2 regions of the Streptomyces sp. NPDC047971 genome follow, and region 2 is predicted to be linked to the other one. Evidence: riboswitches for the same ligand, from Rfam matches in the RefSeq annotation. Region 2 holds a riboswitch; the other holds the start of a gene.
The links. Region 2 has a riboswitch for ZMP and ZTP ahead of glyA (serine hydroxymethyltransferase). Riboswitches for the same ligand answer to the same signal wherever they lie in the genome.

Region 1: linked by a shared signal. The riboswitch ahead of AB0D99_RS07445 (tetrahydrofolate dehydrogenase/cyclohydrolase catalytic domain-containing protein) and the one ahead of glyA (serine hydroxymethyltransferase) in region 2 are both predicted to bind ZMP and ZTP.

What each region holds. Positions count from the first base shown of each region.
Region 1 is NZ_JBEZNW010000005.1:152,779-160,128, reverse strand. Features, by position in the region: gene AB0D99_RS07460 (SNF2-related protein) at 1-90, shown strand, start outside; gene AB0D99_RS07455 (SWF or SNF family helicase) at 87-1,361, shown strand; gene AB0D99_RS07450 (hypothetical protein) at 1,372-1,986, opposite strand; gene AB0D99_RS07445 (tetrahydrofolate dehydrogenase/cyclohydrolase catalytic domain-containing protein) at 2,159-3,013, opposite strand; ZMP/ZTP riboswitch at 3,042-3,148, opposite strand; gene AB0D99_RS07440 (GAF domain-containing protein) at 3,199-4,563, shown strand; gene AB0D99_RS07435 (aldehyde dehydrogenase family protein) at 4,608-6,131, shown strand; gene AB0D99_RS07430 (helix-turn-helix domain-containing protein) at 6,361-7,350, opposite strand, start outside.
Region 2 is NZ_JBEZNW010000026.1:5,927-13,276, forward strand. Features, by position in the region: gene AB0D99_RS23255 (hypothetical protein) at 1-573, opposite strand, end outside; gene AB0D99_RS23260 (hypothetical protein) at 664-954, shown strand; gene AB0D99_RS23265 (glutathionylspermidine synthase family protein) at 974-2,155, shown strand; gene rocD (ornithine--oxo-acid transaminase) at 2,360-3,565, opposite strand; ZMP/ZTP riboswitch at 3,673-3,763, shown strand; gene glyA (serine hydroxymethyltransferase) at 3,844-5,112, shown strand; gene AB0D99_RS23280 (hypothetical protein) at 5,135-5,920, opposite strand; gene AB0D99_RS23285 (RNA polymerase sigma factor) at 5,895-6,455, opposite strand; gene trpS (tryptophan--tRNA ligase) at 6,668-7,350, shown strand, end outside.

The sequences.
Region 1 (7,350 bases), on a different contig from region 2:
TCGGTGCTGGGCTCGGGCGAGGCGGCGCTGACCGAACTGACGGATGCCGAGCTGGCCGACCTGGTCCAGCTGAGAGGGGACGGGCGATGAGCGGGTACGAGGACGAACGGACCTTCGCGGCGCTGCCGCCGGCCGGCGGCTCCGGTTTCGCCCGCACATGGTGGGGCCGGGCCTGGCTGAAGGCACTGGAGGACACGGCGCTCGACGGCCAGCAGCTGAAGAAGGGGCGCAGGCACGCCCGTGAGGGCGCGGTGGGCGCGGTCTCGGTACGGCCCGGGCGGATCACGGCGGTCGTGCGGGACCGTGACGGCTCCTCGTACCGCAGCGACGTGCTGCTGCAGGAGCTGTCGGAGGACGAGTGGGACCGGCTGCTCGACCTCGCGGTGGAGAGCGCGGGCCACATCGCGGCGCTGCTCGACCATGAGATGCCGCCGCATCTCGTGGAGGACGCGGCGGCGGCCGGACTGGAACTGATGCCGGGCATCGGCGATCTGGACCCGGAGTGCGGCTGTGAGGCGTGGGACCACTGCCCGCACACGGCGGCCCTGTGCTACCAGGTGGCGCGGCTGCTGGACGAGGACCCGTTCGTGCTGCTGCTGATGCGGGGGCGCGGGGAACGCGCGCTCCTGGACGAGCTGCAGGAGCGCAGCGCGGTGCGGGCGGCTCCCGACGCCCCGGTCGCGGAGGGTTCGGGGGGCGAGTCCGACGGTGTGCCGGCCGGGGAGGCTTTCGCCGCGCGGGACATCCTGCCACCGCTGCCCGCCCCGCCGGCGCTCCCGTCGGTCCCGGGCGTTCCACCGGCCCTGGACACCGAGACGGACCCCGCGCCCGGTCTCGACCCTTCGGCGCTGGAGTTCCTGGCGGTGGACGCGGCGATCCGGGCCCACCGGATGCTCGCCGAGGCGCTCGCCCCGGGGCATGAGCACACCCCGGTGGAAGGGGCCTTGACGGTCGGGCAGGACGCGGTGCGCCTGGCGGCCTCCGGGTCCGTGCCGTCGGGTGTCGCGTCCCGGCTCGCCACCGGGTCCGGGCGGCGTCGGGCGGAGCTGGAGCCGGCCACGCGCGCGTGGCGGTTCGGCGGCGCCGCCGCCCTCGCCGTACTGGAGGAGGAGTGGACACCGGAACCGGAGGCGCTGGCACGGGCGAGGACGGCGCTCGCGGATGCCTGGGAGGACGCCGACCGGCCGGTGCTGAGGCCGGCGGGGGCGGCGCGCTGGACGGTGGTGGGTGCGGAGGCGCAGCTGCGGCTCGGCGAGGACGGCCGCTGGTGGCCCTATCGCAAGGAACGCGGCCACTGGGTCCCGGCCGGTCCCGCGGACCAGGATCCGGCCGCCGCGCTCGCGGCGGCGGGAGAGGGCTGAGGCGCGGCCGTCACCGGAGCGGCGCGGTGAGCTTGCGGACCGTGCCGCCCGTGGCGGACGCGGGGGTGTGTGCGGCGAGGCTGCAGGCGACGGCGTCGGAGCCGAGGAGGTAGCCGCTGCGGTACGGGTACTGGACGAAGGTGGTCCACCGCGTGCCGTACGGCTGCTCCGCGGCCTCGTCGCGCAGCGGCTCGCGACAGAGGGCCGCGGCCCCGTCGCGTACCTCCTCGTCCGTGCCGTGGTCGCCGGTCAGCCGGAGCACCGTGACGAGTTGGGCGTCGTGCGGCTGGTCGCAGCCGCGCCGCACGACGGTCCCCGGGGCCTCCCGGTCGATGTCGAAGCACTCCCCCGGTGCGAGGCGCTCGTACGGCACCGAGGCCGTCGCGGACGAGCCGGGGTCAGGCGGGGGACGACGGGTCTCGGCCCCGCCCTGCGGCGCGAGCTCGCGGCCGGCGGCCTGGGCCGTCGCGGACCTCAGATCTCCGGGATCCCCCGGGGACCGGGTTCCCGCCCCGTGACAGCTCACGGCCACGAGGCCCGCCAGGAGGAGAAGGACCGGCACGAGGAGGTGCGGCAGCGGCGCCGGCAGGCCGACGGGGAACCGGGACATGGTGACCAGATTCACTCACGAACCGTCAGTTTCTGCTGCCTGAAGGCAAGTTGCAGCACACCGCGGACAGAACGGTGACAAAAGTCCGTCCACCCAAGGGTCGCGCGACGCGCTGTCCTCGTGCTAGACGGGTCGCAGGGATCCGCCTGCCCGGTCCAGGCGGGCAGGCGGCGGCCCCCGGCACCTCTCAGAGGCCGAGCTGGCGCTCCGCCCCCTCGACGGTCTGCGCCAGGAGCACGGCGATGGTCATCGGACCCACACCCCCGGGTACGGGCGTGATGAGCGAGGCCCGCTCGGCGGCCGTCTCGAAGTCGACGTCGCCGATGTTGCCGGGGTTGTAGCCCGCGTCGATCACGACCGCGCCGGGCTTGATGTGCTCGCCCTTGATGAAGCGGGGCTTGCCCACGGCGGCCACGAGGATGTCGGCCTCACCGACGATCGAGGAGAGCTCGGTGGTGCGCGAGTGGCAGTACGTGACGGTGGCGTCGCGGCCGAGCAGCAGCAGTCCGGCCGGCTTGCCGAGGATCGCGGAGCGGCCGACCACGACGGCCCGCTTGCCGCTCAGCTCGACGTCGTACGCGTCGAGCAGGCGCATGATGCCGCCGGGCGTGCAGGAGACGAAGCCCGGGAGGCCGAAGCCCATGGCGGCGAAGGAGGCCATGGTGACGCCGTCGACGTCCTTCTCCGGGGCGATCGCCTCGAAGGCGGCGCGCTCGTCGATGTGCGCTCCGACCGGGTGCTGGAGCAGGATGCCGTGGACCTCGGGGTCCTCGGAGAGCGCGGTGATGGCGGCGACGAGCTCCTCGGTCGTCGTGGAGGCGGGCAACTCGACGTGCCGGGAACGGATTCCGGCCTTCGCGCAGCGGTTCTGCTTCATCTTCACGTACGTGACGGAGGCCGGGTCCGCGCCGACGAGGACCGTGGCGAGACAGGGCGTGACGCCGGTGCGGCGGGTGATCTCGGCGGCACGCGCGGCGGTCTCCTCGACCGTGCGGCGGGCGAGGGCGGTTCCGTCCATGAGGGAGGCGGTGCTGGTGGACATGGGCCACTCCTGGGCGTCGTCGATGACAGGTGATCGCCCAGGCGCACGGCAGCGACGGATCCGCGCGGGTGCGTGGAGTCCGCGGGGCCGCTCCCCGGTGGTGATCCACCTCAAGCGCCAGTCACGGCCCGAGCCCCACTCTACGTGAGGACCTGACGGCGGTGTCAGGACAGGGTGCATATGCCGTGGTGTCCGGACGCTTGTGGGCGACCCGCGCGCGCACGACGATGGCCAGGAAGGCAGCGGTGGACCTCGACGTGGAGGCCGAGTTGAGCGATGCGTGGGTGACGTCGGAGCCGGACGCCGGGGCGCTGCGGCGGGCGCACGAGGCGTTCACCAGCGGCGGTCGGGTGCAGCTCCCCCCGGTACGGCCGCTGGTCGCCGACTCCTGGCGGCGCTCGGCGCGGGCGCGAGTGAGCCCGGACGGCGCGGCCCGTGTGGAGCTGGCCGACGACGAGCTCGCCGGGCACCGGGAGGAACATCCGCTCTCCGCCGCGATGCCGGTGATCCGGGAGCTGATGGGCGCCTACGCGCGGGACGGGGAGCATCTGCTCGCGGTCTGCGACGCGGCCGGGCGGATGCTCTGGGTGGAGGGTCACCCCGGGACGCTGCGCCGTGCCCGCGCCATGAACTTCGTCGCCGGGGCCCGGTGGTCGGAGTCGGTGGCCGGGACGAACGCGCCCGGGACGGCGATCGCCGTGGACCGGCCGGTGCAGGTCTTCAGCGCCGAGCACTTCCGTCGGCCGGTGCAGGCGTGGACCTGCGCCGCCGCCCCGGTGCACGATCCGCGGACCGGGCGGCTGCTCGGCGCGGTCGACATCACCGGCGGGGACCGGCTCGCCCATCCGCACAGCCTGGCCTTCGTGCAGGCCGTGGCGCGCGCGGCCGAGTCCCACCTGGCCCTCCTCGCCCCCGCCCCGGCCGAGGACCGGGTGAGGCTGACCGCGCTGGGCCGGGACGAGGCGCTGCTGCGCGTCGGCGGCCGGGGGCTGCGGCTGAGCCGGCGCCACAGCGAGATCCTGGTCGTCCTCGCGCACCGTCCCGACGGCGTGGGCGGCGACGAGCTCCTGACGCTCCTGTACGAGGAGGAGTCGGTCACCCCGGTCACCCTGCGGGCCGAGCTGTCGCGGCTGCGCGGCCTCCTCGGTCCGGAACTGCTGCGCTCACGCCCCTACCGGCTGGCGGCCTCGGTGGACGCGGACTTCGGCACGGTCGACCGGCGGCTCGGCTCGGGCGCGGTGTCGGCGGCGCTCGGCGAGTACGCGGGTCCGCTGCTGCCGTCGTCGCGCGCGCCGGGCGTCGTACGGCTGCGCGAGCGGCTCGCGGACCGGCTGCGGGCGGCGCTGGTGGACCGGGGCGATCCGGCGCTGCTCGCGGACTGGACGTACAGCGCGTGGGGCGAGGACGACGTGGAGATGTGGCGGGCGCTGTCCGAGGTGGTTCCGGATGCCGGACTGGCGCCCGTGCTGGCCCGGTTGCGGGCGCTGGACGCGGAACTGTCGGCGGGCGCAACGGTGTTGCAACGTCGGGCGGAGCACTCTCGGCGGTGAGCGCCGGTCAGGACGGCCGGCGCGGTCCGAGGGAGGCCATGTCCATGACTCGTTACGCCGCACCCGGTACCGAGGGCGCGATCATGTCGTACCAGGCCCGCTACGACCACTGGATCGGCGGTGAGTACGTCGCCCCGGCCCGGGGACAGTACTTCGAGAACCCGAGCCCGGTCGACGGCCGTCCTTTCACCGAGGTCGCCCGCGGAACGGCCGAGGACGTGGAGCGCGCTCTGGACGCGGCACACGCGGCGGCCCCGGCGTGGGGCCGCACGGCGCCGACGGAGCGGTCGAACCTCCTCCTCCGGATCGCCGACCGGATGGAGGCCCATCTGGAGGAACTGGCCGTCGCGGAGAGCTGGGAGAACGGCAAGCCGGTCCGGGAGACCCTGGCCGCCGACATCCCGCTGGCGATCGACCACTTCCGCTACTTCGCGGGGGCGCTGCGCGGCCAGGAGGGCACGCTGAGCGAGATCGACGACGACACCGTCGCGTACCACTTCCACGAGCCGCTGGGCGTGGTCGGGCAGATCATCCCGTGGAACTTCCCGATCCTCATGGCGGTCTGGAAGCTGGCGCCCGCGCTGGCCGCGGGGAACGCGGTGGTCCTGAAACCGGCCGAACAGACCCCGGCGTCGGTGCACTTCTGGATGAGCCTGATCGCCGACCTGCTGCCGCCGGGCGTGGTGAACATCGTCAACGGCTTCGGCGCGGAGGCGGGCAAGCCGCTCGCGTCCTCGCCTCGCGTCGCGAAGATCGCGTTCACGGGCGAGACGACGACGGGCCGGCTGATCATGCAGTACGCCTCGGAGAACATCAAGCCGGTCACGCTGGAGCTGGGCGGCAAGTCCCCGAACATCTTCTTCGACGACGTGTCGGTGGCGGACGACGACTTCCGGGACAAGGCGCTGGAGGGCTTCACGATGTTCGCCCTCAACCAGGGCGAGGTCTGCACGTGTCCGTCGAGGGCCCTGATCCAGCGCGGCCACTACAGCGAGTTCCTGGAGGCGGCGATCGCCCGCACGGAGAAGATCCTCCCCGGGCACCCGCTGGACACGGACACGATGATCGGCGCGCAGGCGTCCAACGACCAGCTCCAGAAGATCCTTTCGTACCTGGACACCGGCCAGCAGGAGGGGGCGAAGATCCTGACGGGCGGCCAGCGGATCGAGTACGACGGAGAGCTGGCGGGCGGCTACTACGTCCAGCCGACGATCTTCGAGGGCGACAACCGCATGCGGATCTTCCAGGAGGAGATCTTCGGCCCGGTCGTCGCGGTCACCTCATTCACGGACTTCGACGACGCGATCCGCACGGCGAACGACACGCTCTACGGCCTCGGGGCGGGCGTCTGGACCCGCGACGGCAACACGGCCTACCGCGCGGGCCGCGCGATCCAGGCGGGCCGCGTCTGGACGAACTGCTACCACGCGTACCCGGCACACGCGGCGTTCGGCGGCTACAAGCAGTCGGGCATCGGCCGCGAGACCCACAAGATGATGCTGGACCACTACCAGCACACGAAGAACATCCTCGTCTCGTACTCCCCGAAGAAGCTCGGCTTCTTCTAGGAGCCCGAAGAACGGCGCCTGAACTGGGCTCTTACCCGTCAGGAGCCGTCGGCTCGGCCCGCTCGACGCGGGCATCTTTTTTCCGGTTCCTCTCAATTCCTCCTGCCTGGCTCCCACTCCAGACCGGCTGTTCCGGACCAGCCACGGACCAAACCGAGCTCACCGGGCCGGTGACACGTCCTGGCTGACGCGGTCTCGCGGACTCGATCGCGGACGGTCGAAGTACGCGTCAGCTGACCCGAAGACCGACCGCCAGCGTCAGCTCAAGGATCCGGTGTGGCGATGCGAGATCCGGAAACACCTCCCGCAGCTGCGACATCCGGTACCGGACGGTCTGGGGATGGACGAACAGCGCCGCCGCCACCTCGTCCCGCCTGCCCTGGTGCAGCAGCCACGCCCGCAACGTCTCCTCCAGCCGCTGTGCGGTCGCGACAGGCAAGGTCCGCAACGGTGCGAGGGCTCGGGCACGGAGGTCTGCGAACGCGTCCACGTCGGCGCTCAGCACCAGCTCGGGCAGGTGGTCCTCGGTGTCGCGGATGCCGGAGGAGAGGGAGCGCGCGCGCACGGCTCGTGCGTACGAGGCGGACGCACGGGTCCATGGCCGGGCCGGGCCGACCACGGCGATGCGGTCGGCCAGCTGCCGCAAGAGATGTGACCGGTCGGCATCGGGGACGAGCAGCACACCGAAGGCGTCCGGCAGATCGTCGAGGACGAGGGTGCTCGGGTCGAGCGCGCGGTAGGCGGGCCGGGCCTGGGCGGCTGGCAGCAGGACCGCGGTCAGCGATACCGGAGGCTGCCAGCCGGCCCGTTGAACAGAGGCCAGCAGCACGTCCGGGCTCGCGCCTGCGAGGAGGTCGCGGGCCAGGTGTTCCAGGTGGCGCTCGTGGTCCCGGCCCCGGGCCGCCAGTTCGTCGGCGTGGCCCGCGGCGCTCGCGGCGGAGAGCTCGTCGATGTAGGCGAAGGTCAGCTCGGCGAACTTGGCGACCTCGGGGGCGGGCAGACCTGCGGGTACCGCACCCGCTGCCAGGCATCGCCACGCCACACGGGCGCCGACGCGGTAGGCGCCGAGCAGGGCGTCCATCGAACGGCCGTCGCGCACCTCGCCGCGGCCCAGCTCGTAGGCGGCGTCACCGGCGTCACCGCCTGTGGCGTTCCCGCTCGCGAGGTCCAGGTAGTGCCCCAGGGCGGTACGGACGGCTCGGCGGATGGTGACGCCCAT
Region 2 (7,350 bases):
CAGCGCGTACACCGCGGGGTTCGCGAGGTCCCAGCCGTCGATCAGCCGGACCGCCACCTCCACCACCCCGAACCCGAAGCCCGCGAGGAGTCCGAGCGCCAGCGCCCGCGGCCGGCCGGGCAGCCGTCCGGCGGCCGTGCCCAGTCCCAGCACCGCGAACGCCGCCGCGAGCATCGCCCACCGCAGCGCCTCCGACGAGCTCTGCTCGCCCTCGTCGCCCGCGGAGAGGGCGAGCATCGCCAGACCGGCGCACACCACGCCCACCGCCGCCCACTCCATCCGGTGCAGCCGGACCTTGAGCAGCCATGACGCGGCCACCGCCGTGACCGCCAGACTCGCCGCGAGCGCGGCGCCCACCATGTAGATCGGCAGGGTCAGCAGCGCGACGATCTGCAGCCCGAACCCGATCCCGTCCAGGGCGAGGCCGGCCAGATACCGCCATTGCCGCATCGCCCGCAGTTGCAGCGCCACGTCGACTCCGGCGCCTGTCCCGGGCGCCGCCTCGCGCGCGCCGAGCGCCTGCAGCACCGATGCCATGCCGAAGCAGAGCGAGGATCCGAGCGCACAAATCATCCCGAAGAGCACAAAGGGACTCTAGTGCGAGGGCGTTCGGACAGCGGCCTAAACTGTGCGGTCGCTGACCACGCGATCGGAAGGACTGACATGCGCAGGCTGAGGTCGAGCACGGTCGTGCTCGGGGGTATGGGGGTGCTCGCGGCGACGATCACGTCCTGCGGCTCCGAGCCGGACCGGCGGTGTGTCGACCCGCTGACGCGCGAGAAGCTGCCGAGCTACGAGTGCGAGAGCGGCAGTGGCAGCGGCAGCAGCAGCTCCACGCGCGGTTCGTACTACTACGGCGGCAGCGTGAGCGACAACAGGGTCAGCGGCGGCAGCTTCGACAAGACGGCCGTCGACACCGGCGGCTTCGGCTGTTCCGGTTCCGGCGGCGGCTGAGCGGGACGGACCGTACGACATGCGGCGGCACACGATCGAACCCCGGCCGGGGTGGCAGCAGACGGTGGAGGAGCAGGGGCTCATCTACCCCCTGACCCGCTACCCCGACGACTCCCTGCGCCCGTACTGGGACGAGAGCGCGTATTACTCCTTCACCCTTCCCGAGGTCGAGGCCCTTGAGGAGGTCGTCGAGGAGCTGCACGCCATGTGTCTGGCGGCGGCGGCGCACATCGTCGAGAAGGATCGCTTCGCCGATCTGGGGCTCACCGACCCCCGGCTCGTCTCCCTCGTCGCCGAGTCCTGGCGTCGCCGGGCCGAACTGCCCTCCCTCTACGGACGGTTCGACCTCCGCTACGACGGCACGGGCCCGGCCAAGATGCTGGAGTACAACGCCGACACCCCGACCTCGCTGGTCGAGGCCGCGAGCCCGCAGTGGTTCTGGATGGAGGAGCGCTTCCCCGGCGCCGACCAGTGGAACTCGCTCCACGAGCGGCTCGTCGACGCCTGGAAGCGCCAGGCGAGGCTGCTGCCCCCCGGCCCCCTGCACTTCGTCCACTCCGACGGGGACGAACTCGGCGAGGACCTGATGACCGTCGCCTATCTGCGCGAGACGGCCCAGCAGGCCGGGCTCGACACGGAGGCGCTCTCGGTCGAACGGATCGGTTGGGACCGGCTGTCGGGGCGGTTCGTCGACGACCGGCTCCGGTTCATCCGCAGCTGCTTCAAGCTCTACCCGTGGGAGTGGCTCACCACCGACCGCTTCGGCCCCCACGTCCTGGACACCCTCGACAACGGCGGCGGTACGGGCACGACCTGCTGGATCGAGCCCGCCTGGAAGATGCTGCTCTCCAACAAGGCGCTGCTCGCGATCCTCTGGGAGCTCTATCCGGGCCACCCCAACCTGCTGCCCGCCTACCTCGACGGCCCCCGCGAACTGGCCGCGACCGGCGGCTACGTCGCCAAGCCGCTGCTCGGTCGCGAGGGCGCCGGCGTCACCGTCCACGAGTCGGGCTCCCCGGCCGTGGAGCGTGAGGAGCCCTGCTGCTACCAGGAGTTGGCCCCGCTGCCCGACTTCGACGGGAACCGCGTGGTGCTCGGCGCCTGGGTCGTGGAGGACGAGGCGGCGGGGCTCGGAATCCGTGAGTCGGCGGGCCTGATCACGGACGAGTACGCCCGCTTCCTGCCGCACGTCATCCTCTGACCCCACCGCCGACCCGAGCCCCCGGCCCCGCCGGGGCCGGGGGTCGGCCGCCCCCGGAGCGACCTCGGGACGGACGCCCGCGCCCGCCGGAACTGGCGCCGCCGGCGGGGACGGACGCCCGCCCGCCAGGGACCGGCGCCCGCGCGCCCGTCCCCGGAGCGACCTCGGGACGGACACCCGTCCCTCGGGGAGCGGGCGTCGGTGTCAGTCCGAGAGCACCGCCCGCAGCTGCTCCAGACCCCAGTCCAGATCCTCCTTGCTGATGACCAGCGGCGGCGCGATCCGGATCGTCGAACCGTGCGTGTCCTTCACCAGGACGCCGCGCTCCATCAATTTCTCGGAGATCTCCCGGCCCGTGCCCCGGGACGGGGCGATGTCCACACCGGCCCACAGCCCGCGCCCGCGCACCGCCTCCACGGCGCCTCCGCCCACGAGCAGCCCCAACTCGGAGTGGAGATGCTCGCCCAGCTCCGCCGCCCGCTGCTGGTACTCCCCGCTCCGCAGCATCGCGATCACCTCCAGCGCCACGGCGCACGCCAACGGGTTCCCGCCGAACGTCGACCCGTGCTCACCCGGCCGGAACACCCCGAGCACATCCCGGTCCGCGACCACCGCCGAGACCGGGACCACACCGCCGCCCAGCGCCTTGCCCAGGACGTACACGTCGGGCACCACGCCCTCGTGCTCGCAGGCGAAGGTCCGCCCGGTCCGGCCGAGGCCCGACTGGATCTCGTCGGCGATGAAGAGCACGTTCCGCTCGCGGGTCAACTCCCGTACCCCGCGCAGATACCCGGCGGGCGGCACCAGGACCCCCGCCTCGCCCTGGATCGGTTCCAGGAGCACCGCCACGGTGTGCGCGGTGACCGCGCGCTCCATCGCCGTCAGATCCCCGTACGGAACGATCTCGAACCCCGGCGTGTACGGGCCGTAGTGGTCGCGGGCCTCGTGGTCCGTGGAGAAACTGACGATCGTCGTCGTCCGGCCGTGGAAGTTGTTCGCCGCGACCACGATCTTCGCGTGCCCGTCCGGCACGCCCTTGACCTCGTAACCCCACTTCCGCGCGGTCTTCACCGCCGTCTCGATGGCCTCCGCGCCGGTGTTCATCGGCAGGACCATCTCCTTGCCGCACAGCTCGGCCAGCCGCGTACAGAACTCCGCGAAGCGGTCGTGGTGGAAGGCTCTCGACGTGAGCGTCACCCGCTCCAGCTGGGCCCGCGCGGCATCGATCAGCCGCCGGTTGCCGTGCCCGAAGTTGAGCGCCGAGTACCCGGCGAGCATGTCGAGGTAGCGGCGGCCCTCGACATCGGTCATCCATGCCCCGTCCGCCGAGGCGACGACGATGGGCAGGGGGTGGTAGTTGTGAGCGCTGTGCGCCTCCGCGGAAGCGATCGCGTCTTGCGTCCTCGACACGGGATCTCCGTTCGTCCTGCGGCCTGGGGCGGGTGTGGCCCCTTTTTCTATCGTCGCTCGGATGCCGGACGAAGAAACCTGGGTGACGGCGCGCCCGCTACGCTGGAAACACGCACGGCGACTGGCGTACGGGGAAGCGACCCCGGGGGAGCCGTGCGCGGCAGACCACACGAGATGCCGCCCGCCTGGGCATCTTCGGGAGACCGAACATCCCGTGTGGTGCCGCCCAGTCGAGCTGAGCCGTACCCCGGGATCCGCCGAAGGCCCGGAGGAACGCCATGAACCACCCCACCCCGCACCCCGCCCTCACCGCCACCGACCCCGAACTCGCCGCGCTCGTCGTCGCCGAGGAGCTGCTCCAGGCCGAGACCCTGCGCCTGATCCCCAGCGAGAACTACGTGTCCCGGGCCGTCCTCGAAGCCTCCGGCACCGTCCTCCAGAACAAGTACAGCGAGGGTTACCCCGGCCGCCGGTACTACGAGGGCCAGCAGAACATCGACCAGGTCGAGAGCCTCGCGATCGAGCGCGCCAAGGCCCTCTTCGGTGTCGACCACGCCAATGTGCAGCCCTACTCCGGCTCCCCGGCCAACCTCGCCGTCTACCTCGCCTTCGCCGAGCCCGGCGACACCGTGATGGGGATGGCACTGCCCATGGGCGGTCACCTCACCCACGGCTGGGGCGTCTCCGCGACCGGCAGGTGGTTCCGGGGCGTGCAGTACGGCGTACGCCAGGACACCGGGCTGATCGACTTCGACGAGGTCCGCGAGCTCGCCCTCAAGGAGCGGCCCAAGGTGATCTTCTGCGGGGGCACCGCACTGCCTCGCACCATCGACTTCGCCGCCTTCGGCGAGATCGCCCGCGAGGCCGGTGCCGTGCTCGTCGCCGACGTCGCCCACATCGCCGGCCTGATCGCCGGCGGCGCCCACCCCTCCCCGGTCCCGCACGTCGACGTCATCTCGACCACCACCCACAAGACCCTGCGCGGCCCGCGGGGCGCCATGCTGATGTCCCGCGAGGAGCACGCCAAGGCCCTCGACAAGGCCGTCTTCCCCGGCCTCCAGGGCGGCCCGCACAACCAGACCACCGCGGCCATCGCCGTCGCCCTGCGCGAGGCGGCCCAGCCCTCCTTCCGCGACTACGCCCACGCGGTCGTCGCCAACGCCAAGGCCCTCGCCGAGGCCCTGCTGGCCCGCGGCTTCGACCTCGTCTCCGGCGGCACCGACAACCACCTGATCCTGATGGACCTCACTCCCAAGGAGGTCCCCGGCAAGGTCGCCGCCAAGGCCCTCGACCGGGCGGGGATCGTCGTCAACTACAACACCGTCCCCTACGACCCCCGGAAGCCCTTCGACCCCTCCGGCGTCCGCATCGGCACCCCCTCCCTCACCTCCCGCGGCCTCGGCACGGAGCACATGGCGCAGGTCGCCGAATGGATCGACCGGGGCGTCGCGGCGGCGGGCGCGGGCGACGAGGACGCGCTCCTCGCGATCCGGGCCGAGGTCGCGGAGCTGATGGCGGCCTTCCCGGCCCCGGGCCTCCCGGCCTGATCCCCCCGGTCGGCGCGAAGGCTCAGCCGACCGACTCGGCTATCCGGCGCGCCTTCTCCAGGGAGGGCTCGCCCTCCAGGCGCAGGGTCAGGGCTCCCGCGTTCCTCGTCCAGAGGAGCGTGGGGCCCGCCGTGCGTATCGCGTGGGTCCACTCCTCACCGCTCGCGTCCGTCAGCGGGAAGCGCAGCCGATGCGGCTCGGCGAACCAGTAGCCCTCCGTGCCCTCCGGCAGATCGACCCACTCCGGCCGCGTCTGCACCAGCTTGCCGAAGGCCGCGGGGAGCCGCGCCGGGAACTCGTCGAGCCGGACCGTCCGGCCGTCCTTCCGCCAGCACAGGCTGATCACCGCCCGCCCCGGCTCCGCCGAGCCGGTCACCGAGACCGCGTCGGGCGCGCCGAGCGCGCTCGGTATCAGCGGGGTGAAGCCGGCCTCGCGTTCGGCGTCCTCCAGCGACACCGGGTCGGCGCACTCCGGCACCGTCGCGTCCCGGCCGGGGTGCGCGCCGGGGTCGTACCGCACCTCCACCCCTCCGAAGCCGAACCAGTCCGCCACCGTCGCCCGGACCGGTGGTGTGAGCACGAGCACCACCAGGACCCCGGAGAGGGCCGCGAGAAGGGCCTTCCACCGCCGACGCAGCCACGCGAACCGCAGCCACGACAACCGGGCCCGGGGGGCCGGCGGCGCCGGCACCCGTTCCGCCAGGAGCTGGGCCAGCACCCGCTCGGCCATCGTCTCCCCGCTCACGTCCGGCACTCTCAGAGCCCGTCCGAGGTCGCGCAGCTCATCCGGGAGCCCGTCGTCCTTCATGCTCGTCACCTCCCTCTAATGCCAGTCCGAGCTTCTTCAGCGCCCGGCTCAGCCGGGACTTCACCGTGCCCCGCGGCCAGCCGAGCGCCTCGGCCGTCTCCGTCTCGTCCAGCTCCAGCAGATACCGGTGGATCACCACCTGCCGATGGTCCTCGCCGAGCCCGTCCAGCGCCGCGAGCAGCCGCCGCCGGCGCTCGCCCTCCTCCGCCGCCACCGCCGGATCGGCTCCGTCCGGTATCAGCGGCTCGCCCGAGAGCAGCTCCGCCTCCCGCCCCGCGACCGCCCGCTGCCGACCCGCCGAGCGCACTGTGTTCCTCGTCTCATTGACCACGATCCGCAGCAGCCACGGCCGGAACGCGGCGCCGTCCCTGAACCGCCCCAGCGACCGGTACGCCTTGAAGAACGCCTGCTGCACCACGTCCTCGGCCTCCGCACCCGCTCCGTACGCCACGGCCGCCCGCAGCGCGACAGCGGTGTGCGCGCGGACCAGCGTCGCGTACGCCTCCGCCTCCCCGGCGCGCACGCGTGCGATCACCGCGGCTTCGGCTTCCCCTTCGCCCGCCCGCCGTCCACCGCCACCGTCGAACGGGGTCCCCCCAGACTCCGTCAGGGGGGACCCCCGGCGCGCCGCCCCGCTGAATTCCAAGACCCGGCCCCCCTCCAGCGTCCTCACACCTTTGATACACCGGCAGAACGGGATCGGTTCCCAGTCCGGGAACGCCTCCCGCACCTGAGAGAATGGGGAACATGGCCTCTGACGTTCCCCGTGTGCTCTCCGGAATCCAGCCCACCGCAGGCTCGTTCCACCTCGGCAACTACCTCGGCGCCGTCCGCCAGTGGGTCGCCCTGCAGGAGACGCACGACGCCTTCTACATGGTCGTCGACCTGCACGCGATCACGGTCCCGCAGGACCCGGCGGAGCTGCGTTCCAACACGCGGCTCGCCGCCGCCCAGCTGCTGGCCGCCGGTCTCGACCCCGAGCGCTGCACGCTCTTCGTCCAGAGCCACGTCCCGGAGCACGCACAGCTCGGCTGGATCATGAACTGCCTCACCGGCTTCGGCGAGGCGTCCCGCATGACCCAGTTCAAGGACAAGTCCGCGAAGCAGGGCGCCGACCGGGCCACCGTCGGTCTCTTCACGTACCCGATCCTCCAGGTCGCCGACATCCTCCTCTACCAGGCCAACCAGGTCCCGGTCGGCGAGGACCAGCGCCAGCACATCGAGCTGACCCGCGACCTCGCGGAGCGGTTCAACGGCCGCTTCGGCCAGACGTTCACGATCCCGGCGCCGTACATCCTCAAGGAGACGGCCAAGATCTACGACCTGCAGGACCCGACGATCAAGATGAGCAAGTCGGCGTCGACTCCCAAGGGTCTGATCAACCTGCTCGACGAGCCGAAGACGACGGCGAAGAAGGTCAAGAGCGCGGT